Regions from separate parts of the Dermacoccus sp. PE3 genome, predicted to be linked through region 1. Evidence: riboswitches for the same ligand, from Rfam matches in the RefSeq annotation. Region 1 holds a riboswitch; the other holds the start of a gene.

Region 1 (7,771 bases):
GCACCGCTCGTTCATCGACCACAACGCGCCGAACTGCACCTCCCTCGTCACCTACAAGGGTGCCCTGCAGGGTGAGACGGCCCGCACCGTCTGGGTGGGCGACGTGCTCATCCGCGCCGAGGCCGAGGGCATCGAGACCTACGAGCTCAACCGCAACCTCGTGCTCACCGACGGGGCCCGTGCCGACTCCGTGCCGAACCTCGAGATCGAGACCGGCGAGATCGAGGGTGCGGGTCACGCCTCCTCGACCGGCCGCTTCGACGACGAGCAGCTGTTCTACCTACAGGCTCGTGGCATCCCCGAGGACGAGGCACGTCGTCTCGTCGTGCGCGGCTTCTTCGCCGACATCGTGAACAAGATCGGTGTCGCCGAGGTCGTCGAGCCCCTCATGGAGGCCATCGACGAGGAACTCGCCGCCACGGCCGAGCTCGTGGAGAGCGCAGGAGCCGAGGCATGAGCGACGCGAACGTCGAGTGGGTCAAGCTGGCGCAGCTGAGCGACATCGGTACGCCGGGTGCGATCAAGGTCGACATCGACGACCTGCAGATCTGCATCGCGCGCGACTCCGCCGGTGACGTTCACGCGCTCGACGACACGTGCTCGCACGCCGCAGTCTCCCTCTCCGAGGGCGAGGTGGAGGACGACGGCATCGAGTGCTGGCTGCACGGCTCGAAGTTCGCCTACGCCACCGGCGAGCCGATGAGCCTGCCGGCCACGCAGCCGGTCAACGTATATCCGACCAAGCTCGAGGGCGACGACATCCTCGTCGGCATCCCCGCCTGAGCACCCCCGAAACTTTCCTGACAGAAGGACGAACAAGCATGTCAACGCTGGAAATCCGCGATCTTCACGTGACCGTCGAGACGGAGAACGGCACGAAGGAGATCCTCAAGGGCGTCAACCTGACGATCAACTCGGGCGAGACGCACGCCATCATGGGCCCCAACGGCTCCGGCAAGTCGACGCTGGCCTACTCCATCGCCGGCCACCCCAAGTACACGGTCACGTCGGGCACCGTCACGCTGGACGGTGAGGACGTCCTCGCGATGGAGGTCGACGAGCGCGCCCGTGCGGGCCTCTTCCTCGCCATGCAGTACCCCGTCGAGGTTCCGGGCGTCACCGTCTCGAACTTCCTGCGCACGGCCAAGACGGCCATCGACGGCGAAGCACCGAAGGTGCGTACGTGGGTCAAGGACGTCAAGGGCGCCATGGGCAACCTCAAGATGGACCCGGCCTTCGCCGAGCGCAACGTCAACGAGGGCTTCTCCGGCGGCGAGAAGAAGCGCCACGAGATCCTGCAGATGGAGCTTCTCAAGCCGAAGATGGCGATCCTCGACGAGACCGACTCCGGCCTCGACGTCGACGCGCTGCGCATCGTCTCCGAGGGCGTCAACCGCGCCAAGGACGAGACGAACTGCGGCGTCCTGCTCATCACGCACTACACGCGCATCCTGCGCTACATCAAGCCCGACCACGTCCACGTGTTCGTCAACGGCAAGGTGGCCGAGGAGGGTGGCCCCGAGCTGGCCGACCGCCTCGAGGCCGAGGGCTACGACCGCTACGTCAACGCCGCTGCGGAGGCGAAGGCCTGATCATGGCTCACGCATCGTTCGACGCGGCGCGCGTGCGCGAGGACTTCCCGCTGCTCGCGCGCCGCGTCCGCGACGACAAGCCGCTGGTCTACCTCGACTCCGGTGCGACGTCGCAGAGCCCCGAGTCGGTCATCACCGCCGAGGGCGACTTCTACCGCACCGTGAACGCTGCGGTGCACCGAGGAGCCCACCAGCTCTCCGAGGAAGCCACCGACGCCTACGAAGGCGCGCGCGAGACCATCGCCCGTTTCATCGGTGGGCGAGCCGACGACATCGTGTTCACCAAGAACGCCACCGAGGCTCTCAACCTCGTCGCGTACGCCTTCAGCAACGCCGGCGCGCCCGGCGCGATGGACGGCGTCGATGAGGCGATCGCCTCGAAGTTCGCGCTGGGCCCCGGTGACGAGATCGTCGTCACGGCGATGGAGCACCACGCGAACCTCGTGCCGTGGCAGGAACTCGCACGTCGTACCGGCGCCACGTTCCGTTGGATCGAGATCACCGACGACGGTTTCGTCGACCTCGATTCGGCGCGTGAGGTCATCACCGAGCGGGCCAAGGTCGTCGCCTTCACCCACGTCTCCAACGTGCTGGGCACGATCAACCCCGTCAATGACCTCGCAACGATCGCTCGCGAGGCCGGGGCACTCGTCGTTCTCGACGCGTGCCAGTCGGTGCCGCACATGCCCGTCGACGTGGCACAGCTCGATGTCGACTTCCTCGCCTTCTCCGGCCACAAGATGCTCGGTCCCACCGGCATCGGTGTGCTGTGGGGCAAACACGAACTCCTCGAGGCGATGCCTCCGTTCCTCACCGGCGGATCGATGATCGAGATCGTGAAGCTCGAAGGCACGACGTTCGCGCCCCCGCCCCAGCGCTTCGAGGCGGGCACGCCGAACGCCGCCCAGGCCGTCGGTCTCGCCGCCGCGTGCGACTACCTCGAGGCGCTCGGCATGGACAACGTGCTGCGTCACGAGCAGGATCTGATCCAACTCACGCTCGACGGCCTCGCCGAGCGTCCCTGGGTCAGCGTGCTCGGCCCCCAGGACGCAGGTGCCCGGCTCGGTGCGGTCGCGTTCGTCGTCGACGGGGTGCACCCGCACGACGTCGGGCAGATTCTCGACGACGCCGGTGTTGCCATTCGTACCGGTCACCACTGCGCGTGGCCGTTGCACCGACGTCTTCGCGCCGTGGCGAGCAGCCGTGTCAGTTTCAACGTCTACTCCACGGCCGACGACGTCGAGGCGTTCCTCACGGCGCTCGACCGGGTGCCGAACATCTTCGGTCTGGAGGTCTGAGATGGATCTGTACCAGGAGCTCATTCTCGAGCACTCCAAGCGCCCGCAGCACGCGGGCCTGCGCGAGCCGTTCGGCGCCGAGAGCCACCACGTCAACACCTCCTGCGGTGACGAGATCACCCTGCGTGTCGACGTCGAAGGCGAGGGCGACGACGCCGTCATCAAGGACGTCAGCTACGACTCGATCGGTTGCTCGATCTCCGTGGCGTCGGCGTCAATGCTTGCCGAGAACCTCATCGGGCTCACGCTGCGTGAAGCCCAGGAGGTCTTCGGTGCCACCCGCACGATGCTCACGAGCAAGGGCCAGGCTGCCGGTGACGAGGAAGTCATCGGCGACGCCATCGCCCTCGCCGGAGTCTCGAAGTACCCCGCGCGCGTCAAGTGCGCCCTGCTGTCGTGGTCCGCACTGCAGGACTCGCTCGGCAAACTCGGTCTCGACCTGACCGGGGGCGCCGCATCCACCACGGAGGAGACCAAGGCATGACCGACAACGAGATCACGGCCGACGTGACCGCCAACGAGGCCGAGGCGCCCGAGCGCGCCCAGGCGCAGGGAGTCAGCGACTCCGGCGTCGAGGTCGAGGAGGTCAAGGAGGCCCTGCGTGACGTCGTCGACCCCGAGCTCGGCATCAACGTCGTCGACCTGGGCCTCGTCTACGGCATCACCGTCGACGAGAGCAAGCACGCCGTCATCGACATGACGCTGACGTCTGCGGCCTGCCCGCTCACGGACGTCATCGAGGAGCAGGTCGCCACGTCCCTGCTCGATGTCGTCACGGGCCACACCCTCAACTGGGTGTGGATGCCGCCGTGGGGCCCGGACAAGATCACCGACGACGGTCGCGAGCAGCTTCGCGCGCTCGGCTTCAACGTCTGACGCGTACGTCATCCGGCGCAGCTCGGCCGGCCGCGCCCGACGCACCAAGAGGGCCCTCGCCTTACGGCGAGGGCCCTCTTGCGTTGCCACGATGCGGCGATTGGGGATAGGGGAGGAGCGCGAAACGGCCCTCGTCCGTAGGGACGAGGGCCGTTTCGCGAACTTCGCGAGATCCGCGCGGGATCAGACGCGACCGAAGCGGTAGCTGGCACCGGCGCGCGAGAGCGACACGCGCGTACCCGGACGCATAGCGTGCCACACCATGCCGTTACCGGCGTAGATACCCGTGTGGTAGGCGTAACCACCAGAGGTGAGGAACGCCAGGTCGCCCGGACGGGCGTACGCGCGGGAAACGCGGTAGGAGGAGCGGTACTGCTGGTTGGCCGTACGCGGCAGGTAGCGGCCGACCTGGCGGTAGGACCAGCTCGTCAGACCCGAGCAGTCGAAGCGCCACGGGCCGGAAGCGCCGTACACGTAGGGCGCACCACGACGGCTCGAAGCCTTGGCCACGGCGCGGCGCGCGGACGCGGCCGTGACGGCGCTGGCGTTCGAGGCGCTGGCAACCGAGACGGCGCCGAGAGCGGAGGAGGCCAGAGCCGTGCCGACGGCAACCTTGGAGGTGTTGGCCATGAAGGAGCGGCGGGACATGTTCTTCATGTCGATTCATTTCCAGGAGCGCTTACGAGGCATGACCTGTCGGGTTCGAGATCCTAGATTCTCGGCCCACCGAAGTGAGCTTTACCCCAAGAACCACCGAAGTGGCCCGGATGCTGGGTGCACCGTTCCCGTCGCTCCGCATCATGCGAAGTGATACCTGGCCTTCGTGACGGGACTCAGCGACGAAGCAGGGCCGCACCGTTTCGGTGCGACCCTGCAAGGTTACAGACTGATCACGAGCGATACAAATCGAGCGTGCACCAAGTTGTCAGGTAACCCACATGTTCGTGAATCCGCCGCGATTCTCAGCCCAGATCCTGGGCGTTGAAGGTGTCACAGGAGTTCAACTGGCCGCTCTGGAAACCGGTCAGGAACCACTTCTGGCGCTGCTCGGACGAGCCATGCGTCCACGACTCCGGAGTCACCCGACCCTGGGCCTTCTGCTGGATGCGGTCGTCGCCCACAGCCGAGGCGGCCGACAGCGCCGACTTGATGTCGGCCTCGGTGACCGGCTGGAGCAGCGTGGTGCCGTTCTTGTCCTTGGCCTCCGTGGCGTGGTTGACCCAGATGCCCGCGTAGCAGTCGGCCTGCAGCTCGGTGCGCACCGATCCCGACTCCGGCCCCTGCGGGTCCTGCTGGGCGCGACCGAGCGCCCCGAGGAGGTCCTGGATGTGGTGGCCGTACTCGTGTGCGACGACGTACATCTGGGCGAGGTTGCCGCCGTCGGCGCCGTAGGTGCTCGTCAGCTCCTGGAAGAAGCTCGTGTCGATGTAGACCTTCCGGTCGTTCGGGCAGTAGAACGGCCCCATCTGCGAGCTCGCGGTGCCGCAACCGGAGGACGTCTGGCCGCTGTAGAGCTTGGTGGGCGCGTACTCGTACTCGGTGCGACCGCCGGTGAAGTCCGGGAGCGCCTGGTCCCAGTAGGCCTGAACGGCATTGACCGTTCCGATCACGCGGCAGGTGTCGTCCTCGTTGGCGTCAGCACCCGTCTTGCAGGCCTGGATCTGCTGGGAGACCCGGTCGTTCGAGCCGGAGACGTCCTGCGTGTCCTGGCTGTACTGGTTGAGGCCGCTCGCGCCGCCGGGGTAGCTGCTCCCGCCACCGCTGCCGGTGATGTCGATGCCGAAGAACGCGAAGATGAGCATGAGGATGAGACCGCCGATACCGCCGACGGCCGTACCTCCGCCCATCCCGCCGCGGCCACCGCCGAAGCCTCCGGAACCACCGGATTCGACCTGCGACGTGTCCAGCTGCGCGTTGTCGTTGAACGTCAAGAGAACCTCCGTTGTGAAGGCGGACGGCGTCGTCCACCCCGATTCATCTCTCGTAGACTACTGGGGCTTCACGCGTCTCGCCGTATGTAACGCGAGCCGAGCGCTCCCGTCCGGCGTGTCGGAGCCGTACACCCCTTCACCGTTCTTTCGAGGAGCCCTGCCCTGTGATCACCGCCGAAGGCATCGAACTGCGCGCCGGCTCGCGCATCCTGCTCGAGAGCGCCACGTTCCGGGTGGCCGCCGGTGACCGTGTCGGACTCGTCGGGCGCAACGGTGCCGGTAAGACCACCCTGACGAAGGTGCTCGCCGGTGAGGGTCTGCCCGCTGCCGGCAAGGTGGTCAGCTCCGGGGCAGTGGGATACCTGCCGCAGGATCCCCGCACCGGTGACCTCGATGTCCTCGCGCGCGACCGTATCCTGTCGGCGCGCGGCCTCGACGCCATCGTCGCCGATCTGCGCAAGGCCGAGGCGTCGATGGCCAGCGACGATGACAACGTGCGCGAGCGCGCGATGCGTCGCTACAGCCGTCTCGATGCCGAGTTCGACGCCCAGGGCGGGTACGCCGCCGAGTCCGAGGCGTCGTCGATCGCCTCCAGTCTCGGGCTCGAGCAGCGCATCCTCGAGCAACCGCTGCGCACCCTGTCCGGTGGTCAGCGCCGACGCATCGAGTTGGCACGCATCCTCTTCTCGGGTGCTCAGACCCTGCTTCTCGACGAGCCGACCAACCACCTCGACGCCGACTCGATCATCTGGTTGCGCGACTACCTCAAGACCTACCGCGGCGGGCTCATCGTCATCAGCCACGACGTGGAACTGCTCGACGCCGTCGTGACGAAGGTCTTCCACCTCGACGCCAACCGCAGCGAGATCGACCAGTACAACGTCGGTTGGAAGGCCTATCTGCAGGCGCGCGAACTCGACGAGAAGCGCCGCAAGCGCGAGCGGTTGAACGCCGAGAAGAAGGCCGGGGTGCTGCTCGCCCAGGCCGACAAGATGCGTGCCAAGGCGACGAAGGCCGTCGCGGCCCAGAACATGGCCCGCCGCGCCGAGAAGATGCTCGCCGGCATCGAGGGCGAGCGCGTACAGGACAAGGTCGCCAAGCTGCGCTTCCCGAAGCCTGCGCCCTGTGGCAAGACACCGCTCATGGCCGAGGGGCTCTCGCGCTCGTACGGCTCGCTCGAGATCTTCACCGACGTCGATCTCGCCATCGATCGTGGCTCGAAGGTCGTCGTCCTCGGCCTCAACGGCGCGGGCAAGACGACGCTGCTGCGGATGCTCGCGGGCGTCGACGCCCCGGACACCGGGCGCATCCTGCCGGGCCACGGCCTCAAGATCGGCTACTACGCTCAGGAGCACGAGAACCTCGACGTCGACCGCAGCGTGCTGGACAACATGAAGTCCGCGGCGCCCGAGCTGGGCGAGACCGAGGTGCGCAAGGTGCTCGGTTCGTTCCTGTTCTCCGGTGACGACGTCGACAAGCCGGCCGGGGTGCTCTCCGGCGGGGAGAAGACCCGCCTTTCCCTGGCACTGCTCGTCGTCTCGAGCGCCAACGTGCTGCTGCTCGACGAACCGACGAACAACCTCGACCCGGCCAGCCGTGAGGAGATCCTCGGCGCACTCAACAACTACGAGGGTGCCGTCGTGCTCGTCAGCCACGACGACGGCGCCGTGGAGGCCCTCAACCCCGAACGCATCCTGCTCCTGCCGGACGGTGTCGAGGACCTGTGGGGTCCGGACTACGCCGACCTCGTCTCCCTCGCCTGATCGACGTGAGACCGTTCGCATGCTGAGGTCAGGAGCCGCGCCGTGTCGATGATGGGCCCGGGCTGGCAGATGATGCGCTCGATGTCGAAGGACGCCACGGTCAAGGACCAGCGCCTGGCTCCGGGCACGGTGCGTCGCGTCGGCGGATACGCCACGCGATACACCTCGACCATCGCGGTCTTCCTCGTTCTCGTCGTCGTCGACGCGGTGATGATCGTCGCGACGCCACTGCTGCTCAAGCACATCGTCGACGACGGTGTCGTGCCGCGCGATCGGCAGGTCGTCGTCACCCTCTCGCTCGCCGTGGCGGC
Region 2 (7,771 bases), on a different contig from region 1:
CCGCCGCCGGCGGTCTCATCTCGACGGCCCTCGCGTGGTTCGCCTACATGTCGCACCAGAGCCGCGTCGTGGGGGAGTTCGTCGCCCACAACCTGCCCGGCACGATGTCGACGGCCGACTTCGCCTATGCCATCTCGGGCGGCATCGTCGCGCTCCTGCCCGGTCGTCAGATGGCCTCCGCGGTCGAGGACGCCGTCACCGGCTACCCCGTCACGGCGTCGGGTCGTGTTCTCACTGTCATCCTCGACTGCGCGGGAATCACCGTCGGCGTCGGTGCCGGTCTGGCGCTGACGCTGAACCTCGACCGGGCGCTCGACCTCAGCCTCCAATCGCCCGGCTCCCTGCGCTTCGACATGCCGCCCACGGTCCTGCTCCTGCAGGTGGCGTGCGGTGCCATCGGTGCGGCGTGTGCCGCCGTCACGATGCGCTCCCGCGTGCGGATGCTCCTGCCGACAGCTGCGGCGGGAGCCCTCGGCGTCGTCGGGGTTGCGCTGCTGACGCGTTATGTCGGGATCGGGGCGACGACGGCCACGGCGGTCGCTGCCGTCAGCGTCGGGTTCTCCGCGCGGCTCGTGGCGCTGCGCCTCGGTGCGCCCGCCCTCGTCATCGTCATGCCGGCGGTCTCGCCGCTGCTGCCGGGCCTGCGGATCTTCCGGGGCATGTACGAGTCGGTCTCCGGGTCGGTCATCGGCGCCACCAAGGTGGCCCAGTCCGGCGTGGGTGTGACGACGATGCTCGGCGCCGTCGGAGTGGCCCTCGCGATCAGCACCGGACTGGTGCTCGGCGACGTGCTCTCGGCCCCGCTCGACAAGCCGCTGGTACGCCGTCGACGAGCCCGCCGGCGCTGACATCACGCGGATTTTGTGTGATCTGCATCACATTTCAGGCCCGAAAGGCCTGATCTGTCACGAAGTTACCGCGACCTGATTGTTACGTAGGTCTCTCGTCCCGTAACGTTCCCTTCGCTGTGCACGATGTATTTCTCGTGTCGTCACGGCGACATGAGAACTCAACACAACCACTTATTCAGTGGGCGGTGCACACGCCAAACCTCGTCTGGCACCGCCGTTTCACCCGCAGATCGCGGGCTGAAGACGAGGGTGGGGGACCCACTTCCGACGCTCGCCGCACGGTGAGCGTCTCGGGGTGAAGCCGGTCCTCGCCGGCCGGGCACCTGACTGCCCGAACCCGACAGCTCACCTCACAGGCGTACGTCAGGAAAGGACACTCTCCATGGGTTACACCCCCAAGCACGTCGCTGCTTCCGAAAGCACCACCGGCCGCAAGGTCGCCGGCGTGGCTCTCGCCGGTGCCGCCACCGTCGGTGCCGGTCTCACCCAGGCCTCCTCGGCCTCCGCCGCCTCGGTCTGGGACCGCGTCGCTCACTGTGAGTCGACGGGCAACTGGCACATCAACACAGGTAACGGCTTCTACGGCGGCCTCCAGTTCACGCAGCAGACGTGGCGTGGCTTCGGCGGCGGTCAGTACGCCTCGTCCGCTCACCTCGCCACCCGCGAGCAGCAGATCGCGATCGCTCAGAAGGTTCTGCGCGTGCAGGGCCCGGGCGCATGGCCGCACTGCTCGGTTCGCGCCGGTCTGACCCGCGCCAACGGTGGCGCTGCTGCCGCTGCCCCGGTTTCGCGCGCCGCCGCCCGTCCGGCCGTGAAGTACTCGGCCCCGGCCGCGTCGCAGGGCGGCAAGCTCGCCGTCGACGGTGTTCTCGGCCCGCGCACGGCCCGTGAGCTCCAGGCCTGGGTCGGCACGTTCCGCGACGGTGTCGTCGGCGTCCAGACGAAGAAGGCCCTGCAGCGCAAGGTCGGCGTGTACGCCGACGGCATCGTCGGCCCGCGCACCGTTGCTGCGCTCCAGACGAAGGTCGGCATCTCGCGCGACGGCGCCAGCTACCTCAACGCCCGCACGGTTCGCGCTCTGCAGGCTTACCTGAACAACCACTGATCGGTTGATCCAGGGCTGACGGGCCCCGCCGCTTTCGAGCGGCGGGGCCTGTCGGCGTTTCCTGATGCAGATCTGTCGATCTGGCCGCGATGTTTCGTCACCGGGACCACCGAATTGCACTGGAGAGCGCGCCTGGTCGTGGCCTGGCGGGCAGGCCCCGTGTAGGTTCGGTAGGATCGCGTGGTCGCCCGGCACGGGCGGCGTGCTGGAGTGGCGCAATTGGTAGCGCACCTGTCTTGTAAACAGGTGGTTGTGGGTTCGAGTCCCATCTCCAGCTCTGCCCGGAATGGCGCGGATTTTCGGCCCTCTCGGCGGCGAAGGTTCCGAGTGTGTCCCTTAGTGCTCCATCCCGTTTCGAGACTTCGACGGAGGTCGCGCGAGCATGACCAAACGGTGAGCGGCGCTCGCCTAGCCGACTCCATCCGGCGAGTGTGAGGAGTTTCTTCACTGACTCAAGCGCGCCTCCGGCGCGAGCTGGCGGGCCTTCGGCCCGCCGCCGTGCCGAGCCCGCTCGGCACAGACGAGGGCGGAGCCGCGTGAGGAGCCCTGTCCTTTCGTCCTTCACTAAGCGCCACGGTTGCTAGAATGCCGCCTCACAGCCACCTGTCGGACGGAGCCAACCGTGTCGGTCCCCACCTACGAGGACATGATGCGTCCCGTCCTGGAGATCCTCGCAGCGAATGGCGAGACCCAGTTCCGGACCATGCCCGACCAGGTTGCCGATGTCATGCACATGAGCGAGGCCGACCGCGCCCAAAAGATCGGCAGCGGCCAGCTGGTGGTGACCAATCGAGTCGGCTGGGCCATCACCTACATGGTGCAGGCCGGAGTCGTCTCGCGACCTCGACGCGGATACGCCGAGATCACCCCCGTGGTCGCCAACTCCTGAGCCAAACGGCCGGGCCAATCTCCAACGCCAACCTCGCGCAGTTCGACGAGTTCCAAGAGTTCCGACGTCGCAGTCGCAAGCCCAACCGCGCCCAGGGCGAGACCGACGCCGTCACCACGACCGACGAAGTGATAGCAGACGCGGATACCCCCAAGGAGATCATCGACGCCACCGTCGCCACGGTCCACGGCGCCCTCGTCTCCGAGATCCTCGAACGCGTCACGCAGCTCTCGCCGAAGGACTTCGAATCCCTCGTTCTGAAGGTCCTTGGCGCGATGCAATACGGCACAGCGGGTCACATCGAGTCCACCGGCGACAGCGCGGACGCTGGGATCGACGGCGTCATCAGCCAAGACCCGCTCGGCCTCGACCGCATCTACGCCCAAGCGAAGCGCTACGCAAGAGACCGCACCGTGGGCCGACCCGCCATGCAAGCTTTCGTCGGAGCACTCCAGGGCCAGCAGGCCGACCGAGGCGTCTTCATCGCCACGTGCGCCTTCACCCGTGAGGCCCTCGACTATGCCGACCGCGTGGGGGTGCGCATCATCCCCATCAACGGCATCGAACTCGCCGAACTCATGCTCAAACACCGGGTCGGCGTGCAGACGGACTACGTCGCCACCCTGCTCCGGCTGGACGAGGACTTCTACGACTCGCTCTGAGCGCACGTCACCTTCACGCCTCCGACCCTCCGCCCACCTCCGGACCGCATCAAGGGCGCTCCGCGTCACTGCGTGATGGACTCCGTCCACCTTGACCCGGCCACTCCGGCAGGCTCCTCTGCTCCGCTACAGGGTCGGCGGCTAAATCCGGCCAGCCCCTCCACTCACGCCTCCTATTTGGTCCCGAGAAGGGCCGATCCAGCCCGAGACGGCCCGCGCATCCACGCGAATACCGTTGGAAACACGGGGATTCCGAGTCCCAGCAGTACCCAGCCGAGGAGCCCCGCAGGGAAACAGGTGGTTGTGGGTTCGAGTCCCATCTCCAGCTCTGTGAATTCCGCTCGCAGTGTGCCGATGTCCGCGAGAACCTCCGGGTGACGCGTGCCTTCTGGTGAGCTGGGGGCGTCAAGGCACGGTTCAGACTCGTTTCCTACGATGTCGTCATGAACCTCAAGCCCGCAGCAGACGTCCAGACCGCACCCCTCGCAGCGCTCGGCCTCCTCGGGGGCTACGTCACCGCCCGCGAGACGCAGATCCGCCCGCTCGGCGGCGTGGTCCTCGCCCTCGCCGGTGCTTACGCCGGACGCACCTGGGTCGCCAAGGCCGGTGCCGCCAAGGCCGCCGCCCTCGGCGCCGTGTACCTCGGCGGTTTCGGTGCCTCGCACCCCCTCGCCAAGAAGGTTGGCGCCTGGCCGTCCGTCCTCGGTGTTGCGGCGGCCTCCGCCGCCGCGTCGTACGCCCTCGTCGACCGCAGCTGATACCCGTGCGCACGCGCCGCCCGCAGCGTCTGTTGACGCGATGCTGGCGGCTCGTCGTGACCCTGCCCGATAGACTCGGGCGATCCGTTCTCCGGCACGAGGAGGTGCCCACGTGAGTGCCGAGCGCCCCTCGTCGGAGGCATCCGCCTCCCCCTGCGAGCGCATCGGGGCCTCGGACGACGAACTGCTCGGCGAGGACGCCGCCGCACCGCCACGCTGGGTGCGCAACCTCGCGAAGCCCGTCGGTGGGCGTCCTGCGCTGCTGCTCGAGCTGTTCATCTTCTGGATGTTCTTCCAGTACTTCAGCTACGCGCAGGAGCACATCCGCGGAGGCCCGATCGAGTCCGTGCGCCACGCGCACGAACTGTTCGATCTGGAGAAGACGCTCCACATCGACGTCGAACTCTGGCTCAACGCCGGCCTCGCCGCAGTGCCGCCGCTCGCCATCGCCGCGGGCTACTACTACGGCATGGTGCTCGCCACCGTGCCCATCACCCTGGCGCTCGTCTGGTGGTTCAACCCCCAGGGCTTCCGACGGCTACGCAGACTTCTCATCGCGACGACGCTGCCCAGCCTGCTCGTCTTCTGGCTCCTGCCCATGGCGCCGCCACGCTTCGCGGTGCCCGGCGTCGTCGACATCAACGCCGTCTACAACATCCTCGGGGGCGCGCTCGCGCGCGACCCGTCACGCTCGGCCAACCTGTACGCGGCCATGCCCAGCCTGCACTGCGCGTGGTCGACCTGGGTGGCCTACGCGCTGTGGGAGACGTGGCGTCACACCCGTCCGACGTGGGCGCGCCTCGCGTGGCTGTTCCCCGCCATGACCTACTGGAACGTCATGGCCACGGGCAACCACTTCGTGCTCGACATCGTCGGCGGCGTCGCGCTGTTCCTCATCGCCCTCGTCATCGTCCGTGTGGTCAAGGGCGCCGAGGAGCGGGTCTGGCGCGACGACGCCGACAGTCGGGTTGGTGTCGTTGCGCCAGCAGTCACAGCTGACGCCGGCGGCGTCGCTACTTCGGCGGCATCCGCAGAGCCCCGTCGAGGCGGATGACCTCGCCGTTGAGCAGCCCGTTGTCGACGATGTGGGCCACGAGCGAGGCGTACTCGTCCGGGCGGCCCAGACGCGACGGGTGCGGCACGGCCTGACCGAGCACCTCACGTGCAGCCTCTGGGAGTCCGGCGAGCATCGGCGTCTCCATCGTGCCGGGAGCGATCGTCATGACGCGCACGCCGAGATCGGCGAGGTCGCGCGCTGCAGGCAGCGTGAGGCCGACGACGCCGCCCTTGCTCGAGGCGTAGGCGGCCTGGCCGATCTGCCCGTCGTAGGCGGCCGCGCTGGCCGTCATGACGACGACGCCGCGGTCGCCGTCGACCGGCTCGTTCGTCGCCATCGCCTCGGCGGAGAGGCGAAGCACGTTGAACGTGCCGACGAGGTTGATGTCGATGACCGTCTTGTACTGCTCGAGTGCGTGCACGCCCTTGCGGCCGAGGATGCGGCCCGGCGTGGCCACGCCGGCGCAGGACACGGTGATGCGGAGTTCCCCGAGCTCCGTGGCTGCGGTGACGGCGGCCTGTACCTGGGCCTCGTCGCGTACGTCGGCGGCGACGAAGCGGGCGCGCTCGCCCAATTCTGCGGCGAGTGCTTCGCCCTTCGACGAGGGCAGGTCGACGATGACGACGCCCGCTCCGGCGTCGTGCAGGCGGCGGGCGGTGGCCTCCCCGAGGCCCGAGCCGCCACCGGTGACGAGGGCGACGGTGTTCTGCGTGATGTTCATGCCTCGAACCCTATCGACTGGCGAAGCGGCTTTGTGGGCTGCGTCACGCCCGCCCGAACCTCAGTGGTAGAGGGTCACCTCGGTGGCCTTCACCGTGGCGTGTACGGGTACTCCGGGTGCGAGTGAGAGGTCGGCGACGGCGTCGAGCGTCACGTCCGCGACGAGGTCCGCGTCCCCCGTGAGGTGCACGCGCGCCGAGGTGCCGGTGTGCTCGATCTGCGCGACGCGCACCGCCCACGTGTTGCGCGGGGAACCCTCGGGACGGCTCGGCCACAGAGACACGGAGCTCGGTGCGAATGCGGCGAGGTGCTCAAGATCGCCTGCCGGGGGGTGCTCGCCCCCGGCGGCCGTGATGCGTGCACCGTCAGCGGTGACGAGCGTCGCGCCGTCGACGACGCGCCCACGCCACAGGTTGAGCCCCACGAGGCGCGCAGCGAACGGGCTGCGCGGACGGCGCACGACCTCGCTCGGCGTGCCGCCGTCGCTGAGGTGACCGCCGTCGAGGAAGACGAGGCGATCGGCGAGGGTGAGCGCTTCGACGGCGTCGTGCGTGACGAGAAGGGTCACGACATCCTGTTGGTCGCGCAGACGCTCGCCGAGGAGCGCCCGTAGGTCGTCGCGGCCCCGTGCGTCGATGGCGGACAGCGGTTCGTCGAGCAGGAGGACGCTCGGGTCGAGCGCCAGAGCACGCGCGAGCGCGACTCGCTGGGCTTGGCCGGAGGAGAGTGCGTCCGGACGTCGCCCGGCGAGGTCAGCGGCAAGGCCGACGCGGCTGAGTTCTTCACGCGCTCTCGCTCGCGCAGCCTCTTTCGAGGCCCCGCGGGCCCGCAGCCCGAACGCGACGTTGTCGAGGGCGCTGAGGTGGGGGAACAGGTCACCGCGAGCCGTCATCATCCCGACGCGGCGGGCGCGTGGCGGAAGGTGCCGTGCGCCGTCGTCCCAACGCTCGCCGCCGACGTGGAGGGCGCCCTCGGCGAGGGGCGTGAGTCCGGCGAGCACCTCGAGCAGCGTCGTCTTGCCGCTGCCGTTCGGCCCGAGAACACCGATGACCTCACCGGGTGCGGCGTCGAGCGCAGCGTGGAGGACGAAGTTGCCGAGACGGGTGGTGCCGGCAAGCGAGAGGCCGGTCATCGGCGCTCACCTCCCGCGCCCACCCAGTGACCCCGCAGCAGGGCGAGCAGGACAACGCAGAGGGCGAGCATGAGCGCCGCGAGCGCCGTCGCGGCGTCCTGGCTGATGTCGAGGGCTTGGTAGACGGCGAGCGGCCCCGTCTGAGTACGCCCGGGGTAACTGCCCGCAAACGTGATCGTGGCCCCGAACTCGCCGAACGCGCGCGCCCACGCGAGCGTCAGCCCGGCGAGGAGGCCGGGCAGCGTCATCGGCACGAGGACGTGGCGCAGCGTGAACCAGCGGGAGGCGCCGAGCACCTCGGCGGTGCGGCTCCAGCGCGCGTCGAGGCCGCGGAACGCGCCCTCGGCGGCGAGGACGAAGAACGGCATCGCGACGAACGTTTCCGCCATGACGACGCGGACCCACGAATAGGGCACCGGCTCGCCCGTCACAGCCGTCACGGCGCGCCCGAGCAGCCCCGAGCGCCCCCACGCATCGAGCAAAGCAACGCCCGCGACGACCGGCGGCAACACGAGGGGCACGGTGACGACGGCCCGCGTCCAGGCGGCGGCGCGACCACGCAGGCGGGAGAGCCACCAGGCGAGCGGAGTGCCGAAG

What was found. Region 1 has a riboswitch for cyclic di-AMP ahead of AA983_RS13445 (C40 family peptidase). Riboswitches for the same ligand answer to the same signal wherever they lie in the genome.
Region 2: linked by a shared signal. The riboswitch ahead of AA983_RS10935 (transglycosylase family protein) and the one ahead of AA983_RS13445 (C40 family peptidase) in region 1 are both predicted to bind cyclic di-AMP.

The regions. Positions count from the first base shown of each region.
Region 1 is NZ_LDCM01000005.1:195,858-203,628, forward strand. It holds gene sufD (Fe-S cluster assembly protein SufD) at 1-457, shown strand, start outside; gene AA983_RS13420 (non-heme iron oxygenase ferredoxin subunit) at 454-783, shown strand; gene sufC (Fe-S cluster assembly ATPase SufC) at 822-1,592, shown strand; gene AA983_RS13430 (cysteine desulfurase) at 1,595-2,890, shown strand; gene sufU (Fe-S cluster assembly sulfur transfer protein SufU) at 2,892-3,374, shown strand; gene AA983_RS13440 (metal-sulfur cluster assembly factor) at 3,371-3,766, shown strand; gene AA983_RS13445 (C40 family peptidase) at 3,950-4,423, opposite strand; cyclic di-AMP (ydaO/yuaA leader) riboswitch at 4,428-4,615, opposite strand; gene AA983_RS13450 (neutral zinc metallopeptidase) at 4,729-5,697, opposite strand; gene AA983_RS13455 (ABC-F family ATP-binding cassette domain-containing protein) at 5,862-7,460, shown strand; gene AA983_RS13460 (ABC transporter ATP-binding protein) at 7,512-7,771, shown strand, end outside.
Region 2 is NZ_LDCM01000004.1:114,232-122,002, reverse strand. It holds gene AA983_RS10940 (threonine/serine exporter ThrE family protein) at 1-848, shown strand, start outside; cyclic di-AMP (ydaO/yuaA leader) riboswitch at 1,054-1,225, shown strand; gene AA983_RS10935 (transglycosylase family protein) at 1,234-1,956, shown strand; tRNA gene AA983_RS10930 (tRNA-Thr) at 2,161-2,233, shown strand; gene AA983_RS14940 (winged helix-turn-helix domain-containing protein) at 2,579-2,845, shown strand; gene AA983_RS10925 (restriction endonuclease) at 2,974-3,507, shown strand; gene AA983_RS10920 (hypothetical protein) at 3,951-4,265, shown strand; gene AA983_RS14935 (phosphatase PAP2 family protein) at 4,378-5,319, shown strand; gene AA983_RS10910 (SDR family NAD(P)-dependent oxidoreductase) at 5,279-6,043, opposite strand; gene AA983_RS10905 (ABC transporter ATP-binding protein) at 6,104-7,174, opposite strand; gene modB (molybdate ABC transporter permease subunit) at 7,171-7,771, opposite strand, start outside.